Regions from separate parts of the Arthrobacter sp. ISL-69 genome, predicted to be linked through region 3. Evidence: riboswitches for the same ligand, from Rfam matches in the RefSeq annotation. Region 3 holds a riboswitch; each other region holds the start of a gene.

Region 1 (6,612 bases), on a different contig from region 3:
GACACGGCTAGATCCGCTTCAGTGCCTGTTCCAGGTCCCGGATCAGGTCGTCAACATCCTCGAGTCCTACCGAGAGACGGACCACACCGTCGCTCAGCCCGATGGCCGCACGGCCTTCCGGACCCATGGCACGGTGGGTGGTGGTGGCGGGGTGGGTGATGAGCGACTTCGCATCGCCGAGGTTGTTGGAGATGTCGATGATCCGCAGCGAGTCCAGCAGCGCGAAGGCGGCCTCTTTCGCCGTACGGCCCGCGGACGGCGACAGCTCCAGCGTGAGCACGGTCCCGCCGGCTTTCATCTGCTTTGCTGCCAGTTCGTACTGCGGGTGTGACTTCAGCAGCGGGTACTTGACCCAGCTGACGGCGGGCTGCTCTTCGAGCCATTCGGCCAGGCGGAGGGCCGAGGCCGAGGAGTGGTTGACGCGCAGCGCCATGGTTTCCAGGCCCTTGGCCAGTACCCAGGCGTTGAACGCGGAAAGCGCCGGTCCGGTGTGGCGCATGAGCTGCTTGACCGGGCCGTCGATGAACTCCTTGGTGCCCAGGATGGCGCCGCCCAGGACCCGGCCCTGGCCGTCAATGTGCTTGGTGCCGGAGTACACCACCACGTCGGCGCCGAGGTCGCCGCAGCGCTGGAGCAGGGGAGTGGCGAAGACATTGTCGACCACTACCGTTGCCCCTGCCGCATGCGCCAGTTCGCTGACCGCGGCGATGTCCACGATCTCCTGCATGGGGTTGGACGGCGACTCGAAGAACACGGCGGTCGTCGGCTCTGCCAAGGCGGCGCGCCACTGGTCCAGGTCCGGTCCGTCGACGAACACCGTTTCCACGCCCCACCGCGGCAGGATCTCGTTCAGGATGACGAAACACGAGCCGAACAGCGAGCGTGCAGCCACAACCCGGTCGCCGGCGGCGAGCAAGGCGCCCAGTGCCGTGAACACGGCGGACATGCCGGACGCCGTCGCGAAGCACGCCTCGGTGCCCTCGAGCAGCCGGAGGCGCTCCTGGAAGGTGGCCACCGACGGGTTGCCGTAGCGGGAGTAGACGAACCGTTCGTCCTCGCCCGTGAAGGCGCGCTCGGCAGCTGCCGCGGATTCGTACACGAAGCCGGAGTTCAGGAAGATCGGCTCGGTGGTTTCCTGGAAATTGGTGCGGTCAAGGCCGCCGCGGACAGCCTGGGTGTCGGGGCTCCAGCCGGCGGCATCGGGGTTGAAGGTCACTTAGTTCTTTCCGAGGTTGGTGGGCAGGCCGCGGTTCTTCCAGCCGTTGACGGTGCGCTCGCCCCAACGGTCCGGTTCGCCTTCGAAGCCTTCAAGGACGTTGTAGGCGGTGAAGCCAGCCTGCGTGGCGGCGATGGCTGCGGCGACCGACCGGGCGCCGGAACGGCAGAGGAACACCAGTTCGACGCCGGTGTCCTCCGGGGCCTGCTGCTTCAGCTGGTTGATGAATTCCGGGTTGGGGATCCCGCCCGGGAAAGTCCACTGGATAAAAAGGGGATCGTTTTCCGTGGCCTTGGTGTCCGGGATGCCGATGTGCGCCCACTCACCCTCGGTGCGGACATCCACGAGGACGGCGCCCTGTTCCAGTTTGGCCCAGGCGTCCTGGGGGCTCAGGTCTCCGGCGTAGCTCACGCGTGCCCCTCGAAAGCGTCGCCGGGGAACTCGACGTCGAAGTCCAGTTCGTCCACCGCAGTTGCCACGGCTGCGTCGGCAGTGGCGATGGCCGCGGGCAGGATCACGGCCTGCGCCACGATCACGCTGGCGCCGTTGAACGTTGCAGCCGGGCTCCCGTGCAGGACGTAGCCTTCGGCCAGCGCCGCGGAGATGCGCTCGCAGAACGAGCGGTCATCCGGGCCGGTGATCAGCCGGTACGCCAGTTTTTCCTGGGGCTGGTCCTGGGCAGCGGCAGCCGGGGCGGCGGCCGGAACCAGTTGGGCGGGGGCGTCAGACACGACGGGTCTCCTTCTCTCACGCTTGCAGCTCGAATATCGATATGCCGAGTATTCACCTGAGGCACCCCGCCGCGAAAGGGAGGGTTGCCGACCGGCCAGTCAGGGCTTGGCACCGGTTCTCATTACTCCCCAAAAACGTAGCACTTACGACGGCGGCCCGCACCGCCGTCGTCGTCATCTTCCGTAACGGGACCACGCGCGATGCGCCATTACGTCGGAGCTAATTGGGGGTGACTAACGGCCTGTACGTGACCCCGTGTTGCGGTTACAAATGCCAATGCGGGGAGGATAATGACGGGAGACGAACCGCTGTAACGCCGGATGAAATCAGGCAGCCGTGAACAGATCCAACGGGAATACAGTCAGTCCCATGCTGCACTTCGGTTGGTTTGTGGGTCACGGATTTGGCGTCCAAGGCTGGGGCGCCCCCGGTTACGGCATCGGTTACGACTGGAAAAAGCCGGCGCTCTACCAGCACGCCGTGCGGGAATTCGAACGGGCCGGGCTGGACCTGTTCATCATCGAGGATTCACTCACCGTGCCGGACACCTACGGCGGGAGCGCCAAGGTGTCGCTGGCCCAGGCGTCCTTCGCACCCAAGCACGATCCGCTGGCCCTGGTTCCGTACCTGCTCTCCGCCACGGAACACCTCGGCATTGTTCCCACGGTGAGCGCGTCTTTCTACCCGCCGTTCACAGCTGCGCGGCTGCTGGCGACGCTGCAGCACTTCTCCAACGGGCAGCTGGGCTGGAACGTGGTGACCTCCGGCAGCGATCTTGCCGCGCAGAACTACGGCCTGGACCAGCAGATCGAGCATGACCTCCGCTACGAGAAGGCGGAGGAATTCGTGGACGTGGTGCGCAGGCTCTGGCGCAGCTGGGAGCCGGACGCCATCCTGGAGGACGCGGAAGCGGGCGTGTTCGCGGACCACACGAAGGTCCACCCGATCAACCACGACGGCGAGTTCTTCAAGGTCCGGGGGCCGCTGAACACCGCGCCGCTGCCCGAGGAACCGGTGCTGGTCCAGGCCGGCGCGTCCCCGCGGGGCAAGGCGTTCGCGGGCGGCAACGCCGACGTCGCCATTGCCCTGGCGAGGGGTGTGGACGGCATGAAGGCGTACCGCGATTCGATCCGCGCCGAGGCAGCCGCGGCCGGGCGGAACGCCGACGATGTCAAGGTGCTGTACGTCCTCAAACCCACCGTGGTGGGTTCCCGCGCCGAAGCTGAGGAGCTCCGGGAGCAGCGCCGGCAGCTCACGCAGCGCGACATCGACAGCCAGCTGAATTCCATCTCCTACCTCTCCGTGATCGACTTCAAGCAGTTCGACCTCGACGCCCCGCTCCCCGAACTCACCACGAACAGCAACCAGGGCACCCTGGACCATTTCGCCAAGGCCGGTCCGCCCGGGTCCACGCTGCGCCAACTCCTGCAGGCCCGCAGCGGCGGCGCCGGGGACAGCATCATCGGCACCGCCGAAGAGATTGCGGACTACCTCGAGGAGACTGGGGCGCAGGTGGGCGGGGACGGTTTCCTGTTCTCCGGCTTCGTGGACCCGGCCACGGTTCACGGGGTGCTGGACCGCCTGGCGCCGGTGCTGCGGCGCCGGGGGCTGCTCCGAACAAGCTATGGTGACGGCGGCTTCCGCCGGAACCTGCGCGACTTCTAGGCCCATGGGCAACGGCAGCGGCAACTTCCTGATCGGCACGGCCCACCTGCGCGCCAGGGACGTCGCGGAGGCAGCGGCCGATCCGGCGGTGAAATTCGTCCTGAGTACTGACGCCCTGGGGCTGATCGGGCTCTCGCGTGAGGTGGTGCAGCAGGCCATCGAGTCCGGCCACCGCGTCTACGGCCTCAACACCTTGCTGGGTTCCGGGCGTGACACCGCTGTAGAGGACACATCGATCCTTGCCTACCAGGTGCAGGTGGTGCGGTACCACAACAGCGGTGTGGGCGACCCCCTGGACCGGGACGAGGTCCGGGCCGTTATGCTGGCACGGCTCGTGGGCTTCAGCCGCGGCGGCTCCGGCGTCCGGCCCGAAACTGCCCGCTTCTATGCCGAAATGCTGAACAGGGGAGTGGTCCCCGCCATCCCGCGCGACGGGTCCGTGGGTTCGGCCGACCTGACCCACCTCGCCGCCGTGGCCGCCGTCGCCATCGGGGAAGGCCAGACGGTGGCGCCGGACGGGAAGCTGGTGCCCGGCGGGCAGGCCCTTGCGGACGCCGGGCTGGCGCCGCTGGAACTGGCACCCGGCGAGGCCCTGGCCCTGGTCAGCTCCAACTCCTATTCGATCGGGGTGGGCGCGCTGGTGCTGCACCGGATCCTGCGGCTCGCCGATCTCGCGGACATCGCGCTTGCGCTGTCGCTTGAGGCAACGGCAAGGCACGACGGCGGCGGCAACCTCAGCCCGTTTTCGCCGGCGGTGCAGGCGGCCAAGGCGGTAGACGGCCAGGCGGTCACGGCAGGCAATGTCCGGCGGCTGCTCGAGGGCGGATGGCTGGAGGACCCGACGCGGGAGGCGTCAGTGCAGGACGCGCTCTCCTTCCGGGCCGCACCCCAGACCCACGGAGCTTTCCGGTGGCAGGCTACCGCCTTGGAAGACGCCCTGGAGGTGGAGCTCAACGGCCGCGGCGACAACCCCCTCACCGATCTCGGCTCGGGGCGGATGGTGTCCGGCGGGAATTTCCAGCCCATGCAGCTTGCGCTGGCGTTCGAAGGCCTGCGCCTTGGGCTGGCCCATCTGGGAATCAGCAGCGAACGGCGGATCGCCAAGCTCTACCCGCCGCAGCGGCGCATCCGCCAGCGTCACCTCGAGGCCGCCAGGAACGGTGCCGCGCTGGAACCGGAAGAGCTGCCAGGTCTGCTCTGGTACTCGGCAGCCGGCCTGCTGTCCGAGCTCAAGGTCCTCGCTGCGCCGGCGACCCTCGGGGCGCCCACGTTGTCCGCGGATATCGAAGACCACTCAACGCTGGCTCCGCTGGCACTCCAACTCCTGGAGCGCTCCGTGGACGCGGCTGAAAAGCTACTCGCCATCGAGGCACTCACGGCCGCGTACCTGCTGGGCGGGGCCGAAGCGCGGGCGGTGCGGCCGCTGGGGAAGGGGACGGGCGCCGTCGTCGAGCGCCTTTCGGGCCTGCTGGCCCGGCACCTGCCGGCGGCGGCGCTGGTGGAAGAGGCGCGCATCGAACTGAACGGCGCCGTGGGAACCGTGCTGGGCCGTGCCCTGAACGGTGACCACAACGGCGGGGCGGAAAGGTAGCCATGAGCACAATGACAGGCAGGCACGCGGTTCAGGAAGCTGATGTTGCGGCGGACGCCGCGGCCGTCCTGGCGCAGGTGGGAAACACGCCGCTGGTGCCGCTGAACGTCCTCAGCAAGGGCCTGGGCAGCACCGTCTACGTCAAACTCGAATCCGACAATCCCGGCGGCTCCATCAAGGACCGGACGGCCCTGAGCATGGTCCGCGCCGCTGAGCGCAGCGGCGAGCTCCGGCCGGGGGCAACCATTGTGGAGAGCACGTCGGGGAACACCGGGATAGGACTGGCTCTGATCGGCGCGCTGACCGGGCATCCCGTCGTCGTCGTGACGGGGGACACCATCTCATCCGAAAAGCTCGCGGCGCTGTACCGCTATGGCGCGAAAGTGGTGGTGACAGACTGGACCGCACCGTCAGAGTCACCCGAGAATGCGCGGGCGGTCGCGGCCCGGATCACGGCGGACCTTCCCGGTGCCTGGCGGCCGCAGCAGTTCGACAACTCCGCCAACCCGCTGGCCCACTACGAAGGGACGGCACCGGAGATCTGGCAGCAGACGTCCGGCAAAATAACGCATTTCGTGGCAGGAATCGGCACCGGCGGAACCATCAGCGGAAACGGCCGGTACCTGAAGGAGAAAACGGGAGGCCATGTTGAGGTGGTCGCCGCCGATCCCGTTGGTTCCGTGTACAGCGGCGGGCACCCCGGCGAAATCCTGGTGGACGGTGTGGGAAATTCCTGGCCGGAAGCAGAGTGGCCCAAGATCTTTGACCGCAGCGTCGTGGACCGCTTCCTGCGCGTTCCCAACAACGAGGTGTACACCACGGAGCACCGGCTGCTGAACGAGGAGGGACTGTCCCTCGGCCCGTCGTCCGGGCTTACCGTTGCGGCCGCCCTCAGGGTTGCGCTCGCCGCACCGCACGGCTCGGTGGTGGTGGCTATCGCCCCCGACGCCGGCGGCAACTACCTGAGCAAGGCCTTCAACCCCGTGTGGCTGGCGGATAACAACATCCATCTGGCCGCGGAGTTCGTGGAGGAGTAGTTCGCCTGCTTAGCATTACGAGTCGGATACAGCTAGAGACAGGCGGTCCCGTCTCGTTGTACGCTTTTGAAACGTTCGCGGTTCCCGCATCTTCGAATAAGTATGCGGTGTGGTCATGGACGGGTCCCGGGCTCAGCCGGGACCAGCACTTATAAAGGAATAGCCAATGTCAATGGATGAGACTTCTTTTCCAGCATTGACCGATGGAGAATCGACTGTGTTTAGGGGACCCCAGTCGACCCCGCTCGCGGACGTGAGTGATCCGACGATCCGTGGACAGGCGTGGGACATCATCGAGTCCGTGCTGGACGACGCCACACCGCAGAGCGAGTGGGCGCGCGAACAGTTGCGCAGCCAGATGGAATCGCATC
Region 2 (6,612 bases), on a different contig from region 3:
CCGTCCCAACGAGCGCCCCGACGGCTACCGCCGCCCAGGCGCGCCAACCCGGACCCGCGACACCCTTCATTCAGGCAGCACCATTACAGGCAGTACCGATACAGGTGGCATCCATTCGGGCGGCACGCGTTCAGGCGTCCGCAAGCCGGCATCCGGCATGGCCCGTGTCGCTGTGTACCCACAGCGCTGACGAAACCTCATCGGCGAGGTCGAATTCGCGGTCGGCGCCCGCCGGGCCGATCCGGACCACGAGGGCGCCGCCGAAGGGCTTCCGGCCGAGTACTTCGATGTCTGCATCGAGGTTGATCTTCTCTGCGGACAGGTAGCGCAGGAGATCGGGGTTTTCGTCGCTGATCCTGGTGATCCGGCCCGTGTGGCCCTCGTCGAGCTCGCTCATACGGTGGGCGCGGGGCATGCGGACGGTGCCGTCTGCTGCGGGGATGGGATCACCGTGCGGGTCGCGGAGCGGATTGCCGAGCTTGCCGGCCATCCGCTCTATGAAGGTGTCTGAGACGGCGTGTTCCAGGAGCTCGGCTTCGTCGTGGACCTCGTCCCAGCTGTAGCCGAGTTCCTGGACGAGATAGGTCTCAATGAGCCTGTGACGCCGAACCATGGACAGCGCCAGCCGGATGCCGTCGGCTGTGAGCGTGATGGCGCTGTAGGGCTTGTGGTCAACCAGGCCCTGGTCCTTGAGCTTGCGGACCATTTCCGAGACCGAGGAGTTCGCGACCCCGAGCCGTTGTGCCAGCTGCGAGGAGGTGATGGGTTTGTCCTGCCACTCCGTGAAGGAGTAGATGACCTTGACGTAGTCCTCGATGGAGGAGGAGGGCGCGCTGGTCTTCACGGGTCCTAGCCTACCGCTTTGTCTGCAGGACTCATGCTTTGAACGCCCGCCAGGTCTGGGTCAGGTAGGGGAGCCCGACGACGTCCCCGCGCGAGTGGGCCAGATGCTCGTGGAGGTACCAGTCCAGGTTGTCCCGGACTTTGGCCCTGGTGCCCTCACCGGCGGCAAGGTAATAGCTGCGGGACTTCGCCAATTCCACGATGTCCTCGGTGGTCACCGGATCTTTCCAGCGTGTCAGGTGGCTCTCAAGCCCGGTGAACTCCGGCCCGATCGCGGGACGGAAGTCCGGTTTGTGCACATCGCCGGCATGCATGATCCGGGAGAGCCGGTGAACCCACGGGACCGACGTATCCAACTGGTTCCAGACCAGCCCCAGCACGCCGCCGGGGCGGAGGATGCGGGAAAGTTCCGTGCTCGCAAGGAGGGGGTCGCACCAGTGCCACGCCTGGGCAACGCTTACGACGTCGAACGCACTGTCAGCGAGTCCGGTCGCCTCTGCGGTGCCCTCCGCCGCGGGAACACCCGGCAGGGCGAGCCGCAGCTGGCCGAGCATGTCCGGTGAGGGGTCCACTGCGGAGACCGCGAGACCACGCTGCACCAGCAGGGCGGTGAATTTGCCCGTCCCGGCTCCGATGTCGGCGGCCTTGGCGGCCCCGCCTGTCCCGTTGACGCTTCGGATCAGCCAGTCCGCGGAATCGGCAGGATAGCCCGGACGGACACGGTCATAGCGCTCACCACCGTCCTGGAAGCTCTGTCCGAGTTCATACCGGCGCTGGTGGTGCAGTTTGGGGCCTCCCCGTGCCACGTGCAGTCTCCTTCGGGCAGGCTGGATTACTTACCCCTCGAATTTACCGCAAACGCCGGGCCCTTAGTCTTCGGTGCAGGGTGCTGCTCCCGCGGTGCCGGGGGTGTTGGGTGCCCAGTCCGGGTAGCTGCGGGTGTCGTTGGCCGGCACCCAGCGGCCGGAGTCCACCACGTAGTCCCAGCCGAGACCGGTCCGGCGGAGTTCCTCGATGCCGGCCAGCAGGCGCTGGGCGTCCTCCAGCCTGGACCCGACGCCGAAGCTTGCACGCAGCGAACCGGACGGAAGGCCCAAGCGCTTGAGCAGCGGGTGGGCGCAGAAGCGGCCGTCGCGGAGGCCAACACCGTGTTCCGCGGAAAGGTAGGCGGCCACGAGGCCAGCGTCGTAGCCCTCGACCGAGAAGTTGACCACGCCGATGGTGTCCGTTGCCTGGTCGGTGTCGCTGAAGATCTGGTGGACCGTAACGCCGTCGATCTTCCGCAGGCCTTCAACGAGGAAGGACCTGATGGCGGTCTCGTGGGCGTGCCACAGCTCCTGGTCCAGCGCACCGATGACCTGCGTGGCGCGGGCCAGCGTGGCTGCACCAAGGACGTTGGGCGACCCGCCCTCATGCCGCGCCGGTCCGGTAGCCCAGCTGACGGAGTCCAGCCGGGCCTCACGGACGGCTCCGCCGCCTGCAAGGTGGGGTGTGCCGGCGTCGAGCCAGTCCGGCCGGCCCACGAGGACACCCGAGCCGAACGGCGCGTACAGCTTGTGGCCCGAGAAGGCGAGGTAGTCGACGTCGTCCGCCGCGATGTCGATGCGGCGGTGCGGGGCCAGCTGTGCCGCGTCCACAACGATCCTTGCGCCGTGTTCGTGGGCCAGCGCGGCCAGCTCGCGGATAGGGAGGATTTCACCGGTGACGTTGGAGGCGCCCGTTACGGCCAGCAGGCTGATGTCGCCCTGGCTGAGCTCGGAGCGCAGGTTCTCGAGCGTGGCGCTCAGCGTGGGAGCGGCAACAACGCTGCGGTGCGGCACACCCTGCCAGGGGAGCAGGTTGGCGTGGTGTTCGATGTCGAGATACAGCACCTCACCGGTGTGGCGGCCGTCTGCCACGGGCAGGCAGCCCGCCAGCAGGTTCAGGGAGTCCGTGGTGTTCCTGGTGAAGATGACGGAATCGTCAGTCCTCCCGCCGACGAATGCGCGGACGATGTTCCGGGAGTTTTCGTACACCGAGGTGCTGATCTGCGAGGCGTAGCCGGCGCCGCGGTGAACGCTGGCGTAGTACGGCAGGATTTCGTTCAGGTAGGCCGACACGACGGACAGGGCCGGAGCGGACGCTCCATAGTCCAGGTTCGCGTAGCGGACGTGGCCACCCTGGATCAGCGGAGCCTGGATCTCGGCACCGGTGACGGCCGAGAGCGGCCGCTTGGCAATGGTGAAGCGTTCGTCGAGGAGGCCTGCGGCCGTCGCGGACGTGGTTCCGGGGTTTGCGGGGAAAGTGGCAGTAGTCATGGGGACCTCACTGTAAAGGACCCCTCACTCCGGGGATCCGCGCTTGCCGGGTCCGTTCCGGACCGGCCTGGTCGTCACCCGGGGCACCCCACCGCGAATGGAGGGTTGCCGGCCAGCAAACCGGGGTTTCGCGCTGGCACTCGTGACCTGTTTCGAGATTAGGACATTCGCGGCGCCGCGGGAAAGCCACGCCAATTATTAAGCCGTTTGTTACGCATGCCGGGAGAAGCGGGTTCCAGCCGAATAAACGACGGCGGGCACCCCTTGGGAGGGGTGCCCGCCGTCGTTTATTCTGCAGTCCGTCTAAGCGTCCGCACCGGGTTCCAGCGCGGTGCACCGGTCAGAGGAGGTCGTCGAGGTCCGGGTTCAGCCGCTTGAGGACTTCGGAGTGGAGGATCGAGTTGGTGGCCAGGGCGTTTCCGCCGAAGGGGCCGTCCACTCCCTCCAAGGACGTGAAGCGGCCGCCCGCCTCGGTGACAATCGGCACCAGCGCGGCCATGTCGTAGAGGTTCAGCTCCGGCTCGCACGCGATGTCCACGCAACCCTCGGCCACCATGCAATAGGACCAGAAGTCGCCGTAGGCGCGGGTCCGCCAGACCTCCTCGGTGAGGCCGAGGAACTCGTCCAGGTTGCCGCGTTCCTTCCAGCCGCCCAAGCTCGAGTAGGAGAGTGAAGCGTCCGAAAGCTCGGACACGTTCGAGACCTTCAGTCGCGTGGCCGCAGCAAGCGACCGCCCCATGTAGGCGCCGGCGCCCTTCGCGGCCCACCAGCGCTTGCCCAGTGCCGGCGCGCTGACCAGGCCAACCACGGGTTCGCCCTCATCCACGAGGGCAATCAGGGTGGCCCAAACAGGCACGCCACGGACGAAGTTCTTGGTGCCGTCGATCGGATCGATGATCCAGCGGCGGGAACCATGCCCGGAACTGCCGAACTCTTCGCCGAGGACGGCGTCGCGCGGACGGGAGCGCGAGAGCTGTCCGCGGATGGATTCTTCAGCTGCCTTGTCAGCATCCGTGACCGGGGTAAGGTCCGGTTTGGTTTCAATCTGAAGGTCCAGCGCCTTGAAACGGCTCATGGTCTGGGAGTCAACAGAGTCGGCCAGGACATGGGCGAGGCGCAGGTCATCGTTGTAGCTCGAAGCGGGTTGGGTCATGCTTCCAAACTACCGTCTCTGCGGCCGGCCGGCTGGGAGGCCACGTCCTGCACCGTGCTGCCCGTGAACCCGCACCGTGGCGTGGCCGCGGGCACAGGCGGCGAAACGGCGCTACGAAACAATGCCGAGCTCCTTGGCTTCCTGAGCGTCCATCCGGGGATCGGTGCCGAGCAGGCGGCGCAGTGACGCCAGCCGCGCTGCGCCGGACGGCCCTGCGTGCCCTTCGGACACCCAGGCGTCCACTCCGCAGTTGACGGCGGAGGAGTCATGCTTGCAGCCGCGTTCGCAGGCATCCGTTCCGGGTTCGAGATCGGGAAAGGACCGGAGGATCCGGTCCGGGTCCACGTGCGCGAGGCCGAATGACCGGATGCCCGGTGTGTCGATAATCCAGCTCCCGGCGGGCGCGTCACTGATCCGCAGGGCCAGTGCCGACGACGACGTGTGCCGTCCCCGCCCGGTGACGGCGTTGACGCCTCCGGTAGCGCGCTCTGCGCCGGTCAGGGCGTTGACCATGGTGGACTTGCCCACCCCGGAATGGCCAAGCATGACCGTCACCTTGCCGTCGAGGTGGGCACGCAGCTGCGACACGGCGTCGCCGTCGAGCCGGGCGGACAGCCCGTCATCGGAGCGCGCATCGATTCCCGAGGCGGCCGCATCGGCGGTCCTGCTGATGATCACGGGGAAGTCCAGGTGCCTGTAGTTGGACAGGAGTTCGGTGGGGTCCTTGACGTCCGCCTTGGTGACGAGGAGCAGCGGCTCGATCCCGGCGTCGTAGGCCGCCACCAGGGCGCGGTCAATAAAACCGGTGCGCGGTTCGGGGTTGGCGGCGGCAACGACCACTACGAGCTGGTCGGCGTTCGCGACCACCGCCCGTTCGATCGGGTCGGTGTCATCGGCGCTGCGCCGCAGGAGCGTGTGGCGGTCCTGGATCTTCACGAGCCTGGCTAGGGTGTCCGACTCGCCGGAGACATCGCCGACGAGGGACACGAAGTCACCGGCCACCACCGGCGAACGGCGCAGTTCGCGCGCCCGCGCCGCGATGACAATGCGTTCGTTCCCGGTATCCTCGCCGACCACAGCCGTGTAGCGGCCGCGGTCCACGGTGATGATGCGTCCGGTCACGGCGTCGTCATAGCTGGGCCGGTCCTTGGTCCGGGGACGAGTACCTTTTTTGTTTGGGCGGATCCGGATATCGGACTCGTCCCAGGAACCGGTGCTACGCCCCACTGGCCTGTTCCGTCTGCCGGCCAAGCTGCGTCAGCATGGCTTCCCACAATTGCGGGAAGTCCGGCATGGTCTTGGATGTGGTGCCGATGTCTTCGACTTCGACTCCGTGGACGGCGAGGCCCAGGACTGCCCCCGCCGTCGCCATGCGGTGGTCGGCGTAGCTGTGGACGACGCCGCCGTGGAGCTTCGCGGGCCGGATCACCAGGCCATCGGCTGTTTCCTCGGCATCCCCGCCCAGGCGGTTGATCTCGGTGACGAGGGCGGCAAGCCTGTCCGTCTCATGGCCCCGGAGGTGCGCTATGCCGGTGAGCCGTGAGGGACCGGTGGCCAGCGCGCACAAGGCGGCCACTGTCGGCGCCAGTTCACTGGTGTCGGCGAAGTCTGCGCCCTTGATTTCGGGCCCGCCTGTGACCGTGAGTGTCCCGTTCTCCAGCGTGACGCTGGCCCCCATCTCTGCCAGGATGCTGCGCCAAAGATCGCCCACCTGCGTGGTGGGAGTTGGCCAGTTGGGAATGCGGACCGTGCCGCCGGTTGCCAGCGCCGCGGCGAGGAAGGGACCGGCGTTGGACAGGTCCTGTTCAATGCGGCGGTCGAACGCCCGGATGGAGCCGGGTGCCACGATCCAGTGGTTCGGGACGGAATCGTCGACGGACACGCCGACTTCGCGCAGAACGGCCACGGTCATGTTGATGTGGTCCAGGCTCGGCACGGGCTTGCCGACGTGCTCCAGGTGCAGGCCCTCGGTGAAACGCGCGCCCACGAGGAGCAGTGCCGACACGAACTGCGATGATGCGCTCGCGTCAATTACCAGGTGGCCGCCGCGCACTTCGCCCGTGCCTTCCACTACGAAGGGAAGCGACGTCGGCCTCGTCCCGTCGGCGGCAGTGACCTCAACGCCGAGGGCAGCCAGTGCCTCGATGATGGTGTTCATGGGCCGCTTGCGGGCGTGCGGATCGCCGTCGAATACGGTGGTGCCGTTGCGGAGCGCAGCCACCGGGGGGACGAAGCGCATCACGGTACCGGCGAGGCCACAGTCGATGGCGGTACCGGCCGCCGCCGCGTCCGGGCTGAGTGGAGTGATCTCCAGATCGG
Region 3 (6,612 bases):
TTCGGGGAACCGTGGCCACGTGCCTGCCGGCCTGCGACCTCTCCACCCGCCAGCCGCTTGCCCCCGGCCGCGACCTCCTCGACGCCGGGGTGCCGATAGCCCTGGCCTCCAACTGCAACCCCGGCACTTCCTACACCAGCTCGATGGCATTCTGCGTCACCACCGCCGTGCTGCAGATGCGCCTCAGCGTCCACGAAGCCGTCCGGGCGGCCACCTACGGCGGCGCGCTTGCGCTGCGGCGCGAAGTGGGGAACGACGCCGACGGCGAACGGGCGGTGGGTTCGGTCGCCGTCGGCCACCGCGCGGACCTGCACCTGCTCAACGCCCCCTCTGCCACGCACCTGGCCTACCGGCCGGGCATCCCGCTGACCCACGCCGTCTGGCGGGCGGGCGTCCGCGCCCGCTGACAGCAGGGTCCGCGCTGGCGTCGGCGCGGCTAGAAGACCATGGGCGGGGCGTCCAGGACCGTCTCGTCCACGCGGCGGTCCACCCACTGGCTGAACGGCTTGTCCAGCTCATACTTGCCGACGTCCGTGCGCACCAGGGTCCGCACCTCGGCATTGTCCGGGTTGTTGAGGGACTCGAAATACTCCACGGACCAGTGGAACCAGCGCATGCAGAACAGGCGCATGGTGAGCCCGTGCGTCACGAACAGCGCGTTGGGGGCGTAGTTCGGTTTGGACCAGTGCCGGTGGAGTGTCTCCATAAAGGAGGAGATCCGGTCGTAGACGTCCGAGCCCGATTCACCCTCGCGGAACCGGTAGAAGAAGTGGCCGTAGGCGTTCCGGAGTTCCTTCTGGTCCTCGATCTCTCCGGCGATCTGGAAGTTCGCCCAGTCCTGTTCGCGGAGCCGGGGTTCCTCGATGACCCGCTCCACGAGGGATCCCAGGTTGAGCGCTTCGAGGCTCTGGTAGGCCCGGAGATAGGGCGAGACGTAAACACACACCCGCCGCCCGTCCAGTTCCCGCCGGACCTGCTCACCGGCGGCCTTTGCCTGTTCCAGACCGAGCTCCGTCAGCGGTATCCGGTAATCGGGCACCCGGTTATAAATGGAGGTGTCGGCATTGGCGGCGGACTGGCCATGCCGGATCATGATGATTTTTCCGGGCGCACTCATAAACTCCAAGCATAGGCCCGGCAGGGGAGCGGCCGCGGAGGGTCGGCACGCCGCGGACAGGAAAGAACCAGAAAGTGGAGGCAAGATAGGAACATGCTGGTTCCCTCCCGCCGTCGTCTGCGGATTGAAGTCTGGATTGTCCTGGGTCTGTCGCTGGGGCAGTCCGCCGTGTATTCGGTGGTGCAACTGCTGGACAAGCTGACGCGCGCACCCCTGGCGGAGGGCACCTCCACCCTTAACCGCTCGCAGAGCACCCGCGAATACTTCGACCTCACGTACCAGCTGTTGGACATTGTGTTCGCGCTGGTGCCGGTGCTGCTGGTGATCTACTTCCTCACCGAGCACCGGCCGGCAGGGGAGTCCGGTGCTTCGGCCTTCCGCAGACTGGGTTTCAACTTCGCCCGTCCCGGCAAGGACCTGCTGCAGGGGCTGGGCCTCGCCGCGCTGATCGGCATTCCGTCCCTGGGGCTCTACGCCGCCGGCCGGGCGCTGGGCATCACCACCGCCATCATTCCCAGCGCACTGGACGCCTACTGGTGGACCATCCCCGTGCTGATCCTGTCCGCCGTACGGCACGGCATCGTCGAGGAAGTCATCGTGGTGGGGTACCTGCTGGACCGGCTCGGCAAATTCGGCTGGAGCATGCCATTGGCCATCTTCGCCAGCTCCATGCTCCGGGGCAGCTATCACCTCTACCAGGGCTTCGGCCCCTTCATCGGCAACGCCGTGATGGGCGTCGTGTTTGCCTGGATCTACACCAAGACCCGCCGCGTTATGCCGCTGGTGATCGCCCACGCACTGCTGGACATCGTGGCCTTCGTCGGCTTCAGCCTCTTCGGCAAGGCCATCGGGCTGGGCTAGCCGTCCGTTAAAAGGATTCGGCCGCTATCGGTGGGTGACGTCCTTGGCACCCGCTGATAGCGGCCGAAGTTCAGGGGCAGCACGCTGCCCGTGGCCCGTAACGGACCACACGGTGGATCAGGATCAGATGATTACTGCCCCGGAGGCGGTTTCGAAAGTGACGGAGAGGATTCCCGGCGTCCCGTGCGGGGCGACCCAGTTCACTGCGACATCCTCCAGCGGCCTTTCCACCGGTTCGCCCAGCCACTCCGTGACCCGCTCCGCAGAGCCGGCAATGGTGAGGCTGGACATCTTGACGTTGCTTGGGTAGGCGTTGGACGGGTGAAGGTCCGGATCACCTTCCCACTTGAGCATGTACGGCACCTGCGGGTCCGCAATGAGGCCCAGGATGCCGATCTGCTTCCAGACGAGTTCGCGGCCGTCGGGGAACTTGCGGTTGCCGTTGACGGCTGAACGGCCCAGGCGTTCTTCGAACGGTGCCAGGTCGTCCACTTCGACGCACCAGCCCATCCAACCGCCGCCTGCTGCCGAGCGGGCCCGGACAGCCTGTCCGAAGGGAGCCTTGTCGGATGCCGGGTGGTCCAGGACCTCCACGACCTCCAGGTATTTGTGCCCGGCAAGCGGGATTATCATGTTGCGGGTGCCGAAACGGGGGTGCACCCCGCCCTTTACGGCTTCGACGCCGAGGGCGGACGAAATACGTTCGGTGGTGGCTGCCAAGCCATCCTGTTCACAGGCGTAAGAGACGTGATCCATGCGCATGCCCTCATCTTGGCACTTTGTGATGGAGCTCTCAGCTAAGGTTCCCCTAACCTTGATGGGATGTCCTCCCGGGCCGGCCTGAAGCGCACGAAATCGCACGGCTGACGTCCTTCGTCACAAAGCTGTTCGCGCATATTCACGTTCCTAGACTGGGCCCAGGTCATGAGCGCCAGCATTGAGCCCCGGCTTGCTGGCCGGCAACCCTCGTTCCGCGGTGGGGTGCCCCGGGTGAGGACCTGGCCCTCCGGCATCCGCCGGGCGGCAAGCGTGCCACCGGTGCCAGGGCGCTGCCGATCTACCAGACGACGTCGTTGGTGTTTCCGAGCGCCGAAAGTGCAGCCAACCGCTTTGCGCTGGCCGAGCTTGCGCCCATCTACACGCGGATCGGCAACCCCACCCAGGACGCCGTCGAACAGCGCGTGGCCAGCCTCGAAGGTGGCCCTGCAGCCCTCCTGCTCAGCTCGGGTCAGGCTGCCGAAACGTTCGCCATCCTCAACGTCGCCGAAGCCGGCGACCACGTGGTGGCCAGCCCCAGCCTCTACGGCGGCACGTACAACCTGCTGGCCCACACCCTGAAGAAGTTCGGCATCTCCGTGACGTTCGTGGAGGATCCGGACAACCTGCAGCAGTGGAAGGACGCAGTCCGGCCCAACACCAAGCTGTTCTTCGCCGAGGTGGTGTCCAACCCCCGCCAGGACGTCCTGGACATTGAGGGGGTCTCGCCCGCCGCCCATGAAGCCGGCGTGCCGCTGATCGTGGACAACACGCTGTCCACGCCGTACCCCATCCGGCCGCTGGAGTGGGGCGCGGACATCGTGGTCCACTCGGCAACGAAGTACCTTGGCGGCCACGGCAGTGCGATTGCCGGAGTGATCGTGGACTCGGGCAACTCACGTTGCCAACGCAGTGAGCGTCGCCGAATGGCTCGAAGCCCGGTCCGACGTCGAATCCGTCGCCTATGCGGGGCTGCCGTCCAGCCCCTGGTACGAGCGCGACCGCAAGTACGGGCCCATGGGCACCGGCGCCATCGTCTCGTTCAACATCGCCGGCGGGGCCGAGGCAGGCAGGCGGTTCGTGGACGCCTTGGAACTTCACTCCCATGTGCCGAACATCGGTGACGTGCGCTCCCTGGTCATCCACCCGGCGTCGACCACGAAAAGCCAACTGACAGCCGAACAGCAGGCCGTGGCGGGCGTGACGCCGGGTCTGGTCCGGCTCTCCGTGGGGCTGGAACACATCGATGACATCATCGCTGACCTCGACGCCGGTTTCCGCGCCGCCAAAGGCGCCTAAGGGAACGGCGGCGGCTGCGCGGGAGGGCCCGCCGCCGCAGTGCTGACCCCGTATGACTCCCGGCGCCTCGACGCCGGGAGTCATATTGGTGTCACAATCTTCGCCATTGCCGGGACGCATTTCGTAGACTCACTACAGGTCATGAGTGCCAGCGACAGCCCCGGCTTGCTGGCCGGCAACCCTCCTTCCGCGGCGGGGTGCCCCGGGTGAAGACCTGGCCTGCCGGCCAGTTGGCGGCGGGCAAGCGCGAAGAAGAGGTCCTCAGATGACGATTGCCGTCACCCGCAGCGGTGTACCCGAAACAAACGTTCACGAAGTGAAAACCAACACAGTTCCTGATGGCACCGTCAAGTTCCTGAGCATCGGCGGCCTTGACCTCGAAGCGGGAGGGCACCTGCCCGACGTTACCCTCGCCTACGAAACGTGGGGCACGCTGAACCCGGACCGCTCCAACGCCGTGCTGGTGCAGCACGCGCTGACCGGCAGCACCCACGTGACGAGGGGAGCCAGTGACGAGGAAGGCTGGTGGGAGCAGCTTGCCGGTCCGGGCGCGCCGGTTGATACCGACAAGTACTTCGTGATCTCCATCAACATCGTGGGCGGCTGCTACGGCTCCACCGGCCCCTCCACTCCTGCTCCGGACGGGAAGCCGTGGGGCTCACGCTTTCCCTTGGTCACCCTGCGGGACACGACGGCGGCCGAGGCGCGGCTGGCAGACGCCCTGGGCATCGGGAGCTGGTACGCGGTACTGGGCGGATCGATGGGCGGAGCCCGCGCCCTGGAATGGGCCGTCAGTTACCCGGACCGGGTCCGGCGCTGCGGCGTGATTTCCATTGGCGCCAGCAGCACCGCCGAGCAGATCGCCTTTGCCCAGGCACAGACCCTCGCCATCCGCCAGGACGTCAACTTCAACGGCGGCGACTACTACGGCGGCGCCGAGCCGGAAGCCGGCCTGGCCCTTGCCCGCAGGATTGCGCATATCACGTACCGCTCCGCGAACGAGTTCGAGACCCGCTTCGGCCGCAGTGCCCAGGGCGGCGAAGCGCCGCTCCAGGCAGTCTCGCTGGGGGATCGCGGCCGCTACCAGGTGGAGAGCTACCTGGACCACCAGGGCACCAAGCTGGTCCGGCGGTTCGATGCCAACAGCTACATCGCCATCACGGAAGCGCTCATGAGCCACGACGTGGTCCGGGGCCGCGGCTCGCTGACGGAGGCGCTGGCACAGTCCACGGCGGAGTTCTTCATTGCAGCCGTGGACACTGACCGGCTGTATTTCCCCGCGCAGTCCCACGAACTGGCAGCTGCGCTCCCGGGTGAAGTGCCGGTGCACGTGATCGAGGCGCCCATCGGCCACGACGGATTCCTGACCGAGATCGGCCAGCTCAACACCCAGCTTCGGCAGAACTTCTTCGCGTAGCCCGCCGGCTCAATGTGCATTTATGCAGAGCTGTCCTGCAGAAAAGGGCGTTGAGCCTGCGGCAATGTGAGCCCATACTCTAGGGGACCGACGCGTTGGTGGTGCACATCACACGCGTCCCTACGGAATGGTCCACATGGTGTCGACGGAGACGCCGAAGGAGTTCACAATGAGCACACAAAACTCTGCCGCAAGGCGCACGGATGAGACTGACGTCAAGGCCTCCGGGCTGAAGAAGGTGGTAACGGCCTCGATGGCCGGCACCGTTGTCGAATGGTATGAGTTCTTCCTCTACGCGTCCGCGGCCACCCTGGTCTTCGGCAAGATGTTCTTCCCCAATTCCGGCACGGAACTGGACGGGATCATTGCCGCCTTCGTCACGTACGCGGTGGGCTTCGTGGCCCGCCCCATCGGCGGCATCGTCTTCGGCCACTTCGGCGACAAGTTCGGCCGCAAGCAGCTGCTCCAGCTGAGCATCATCCTGGTGGGCGTCTCCACCTTCGCCATGGGCTGCCTGCCCACCTTCGCGCAGATCGGCTACTGGGCTCCGGCCCTGCTGGTGTTCCTGCGCTTCGCGCAGGGCTTCGCCGTCGGCGGTGAATGGGGCGGCGCCGTCCTGCTCGTAGCCGAACACAGCCCCAGCAAGTCGCGCGGATTCTGGTCCAGCTGGCCGCAGTCCGCCGTTCCCATGGGCAACCTCCTGGCCACCGGCGTGCTGTTCACGCTTTCCTCCACGTTGTCCTCCGCCGACTTCCTCGGCTGGGGCTGGCGCGTGGCCTTCTGGCTGTCCGCGGTGATCGTGATCGTCGGCTACTACATCCGCACCAAGGTCCAGGACGCCCCCATCTTCCTCGAGGCCCGCAAGGAAGTCACCGTGGAAAAGAAGGGTTACGGCGTTGCCGAAGTCTTCCGCCGCTACCCGCGCGGTGTCTTCACCGCCATGGGCCTGCGGTTCGCGGAAAACATTCTCTACTACCTTGTTGTCACGTTCTCCATCACCTACCTGAAGGTCGTGGTCCAGACTGACACGTCCAGGATCCTCCTCCTGTTGCTCGTGGCACACTTCATCCACTTCTGTGCAGTGCCCATGGTGGGCAAGATGTCGGACGCATTCGGACGCCGCCCGGTGTACATGGCGGGTGCGATCCTCGGCGGCACCTGG

The links. A riboswitch is a leader RNA that binds a small molecule or an ion and turns the genes downstream of it on or off. The one in region 3 is predicted to bind S-adenosylmethionine.
Region 1: it holds a riboswitch for S-adenosylmethionine, as region 3 does, so the genes downstream of both, J7I79_RS02700 (DUF1737 domain-containing protein) here and J7I79_RS12060 (O-acetylhomoserine aminocarboxypropyltransferase/cysteine synthase family protein) in region 3, are expected to answer to the same signal.
Region 2: it holds a riboswitch for S-adenosylmethionine, as region 3 does, so the genes downstream of both, J7I79_RS10850 (aminotransferase class V-fold PLP-dependent enzyme) here and J7I79_RS12060 (O-acetylhomoserine aminocarboxypropyltransferase/cysteine synthase family protein) in region 3, are expected to answer to the same signal.

What each region holds. Positions count from the first base shown of each region.
Region 1 covers NZ_JAGGPO010000005.1:357,119-363,730, reverse strand. Annotated here, with positions in the region: gene J7I79_RS02710 (O-succinylhomoserine sulfhydrylase) at 8-1,216, opposite strand; gene J7I79_RS02705 (rhodanese-like domain-containing protein) at 1,217-1,627, opposite strand; gene J7I79_RS02700 (DUF1737 domain-containing protein) at 1,624-1,947, opposite strand; SAM riboswitch class IV at 1,961-2,074, opposite strand; gene J7I79_RS02695 (NtaA/DmoA family FMN-dependent monooxygenase) at 2,318-3,613, shown strand; gene J7I79_RS02690 (aromatic amino acid ammonia-lyase) at 3,618-5,204, shown strand; gene J7I79_RS02685 (PLP-dependent cysteine synthase family protein) at 5,207-6,241, shown strand; gene J7I79_RS02680 (EAL domain-containing protein) at 6,495-6,612, shown strand, end outside.
Region 2 covers NZ_JAGGPO010000015.1:220,912-227,523, reverse strand. Annotated here, with positions in the region: gene J7I79_RS10865 (CrcB family protein) at 1-70, opposite strand, end outside; gene J7I79_RS10860 (metal-dependent transcriptional regulator) at 131-844, opposite strand; gene J7I79_RS10855 (class I SAM-dependent methyltransferase) at 876-1,649, opposite strand; gene J7I79_RS10850 (aminotransferase class V-fold PLP-dependent enzyme) at 1,713-3,140, opposite strand; SAM riboswitch class IV at 3,175-3,288, opposite strand; gene hisN (histidinol-phosphatase) at 3,481-4,293, opposite strand; gene J7I79_RS10840 (ribosome small subunit-dependent GTPase A) at 4,405-5,520, opposite strand; gene aroA (3-phosphoshikimate 1-carboxyvinyltransferase) at 5,510-6,612, opposite strand, start outside.
Region 3 covers NZ_JAGGPO010000017.1:189,518-196,129, reverse strand. Annotated here, with positions in the region: gene hutI (imidazolonepropionase) at 1-407, shown strand, start outside; gene J7I79_RS12075 (histidine phosphatase family protein) at 437-1,117, opposite strand; gene J7I79_RS12070 (CPBP family intramembrane glutamic endopeptidase) at 1,211-1,978, shown strand; gene J7I79_RS12065 (VOC family protein) at 2,102-2,740, opposite strand; SAM riboswitch class IV at 2,899-3,014, shown strand; partial or broken gene J7I79_RS12060 (O-acetylhomoserine aminocarboxypropyltransferase/cysteine synthase family protein) at 3,055-4,033, shown strand; SAM riboswitch class IV at 4,171-4,286, shown strand; gene J7I79_RS12055 (homoserine O-acetyltransferase) at 4,299-5,450, shown strand; gene J7I79_RS12050 (MFS transporter) at 5,620-6,612, shown strand, end outside.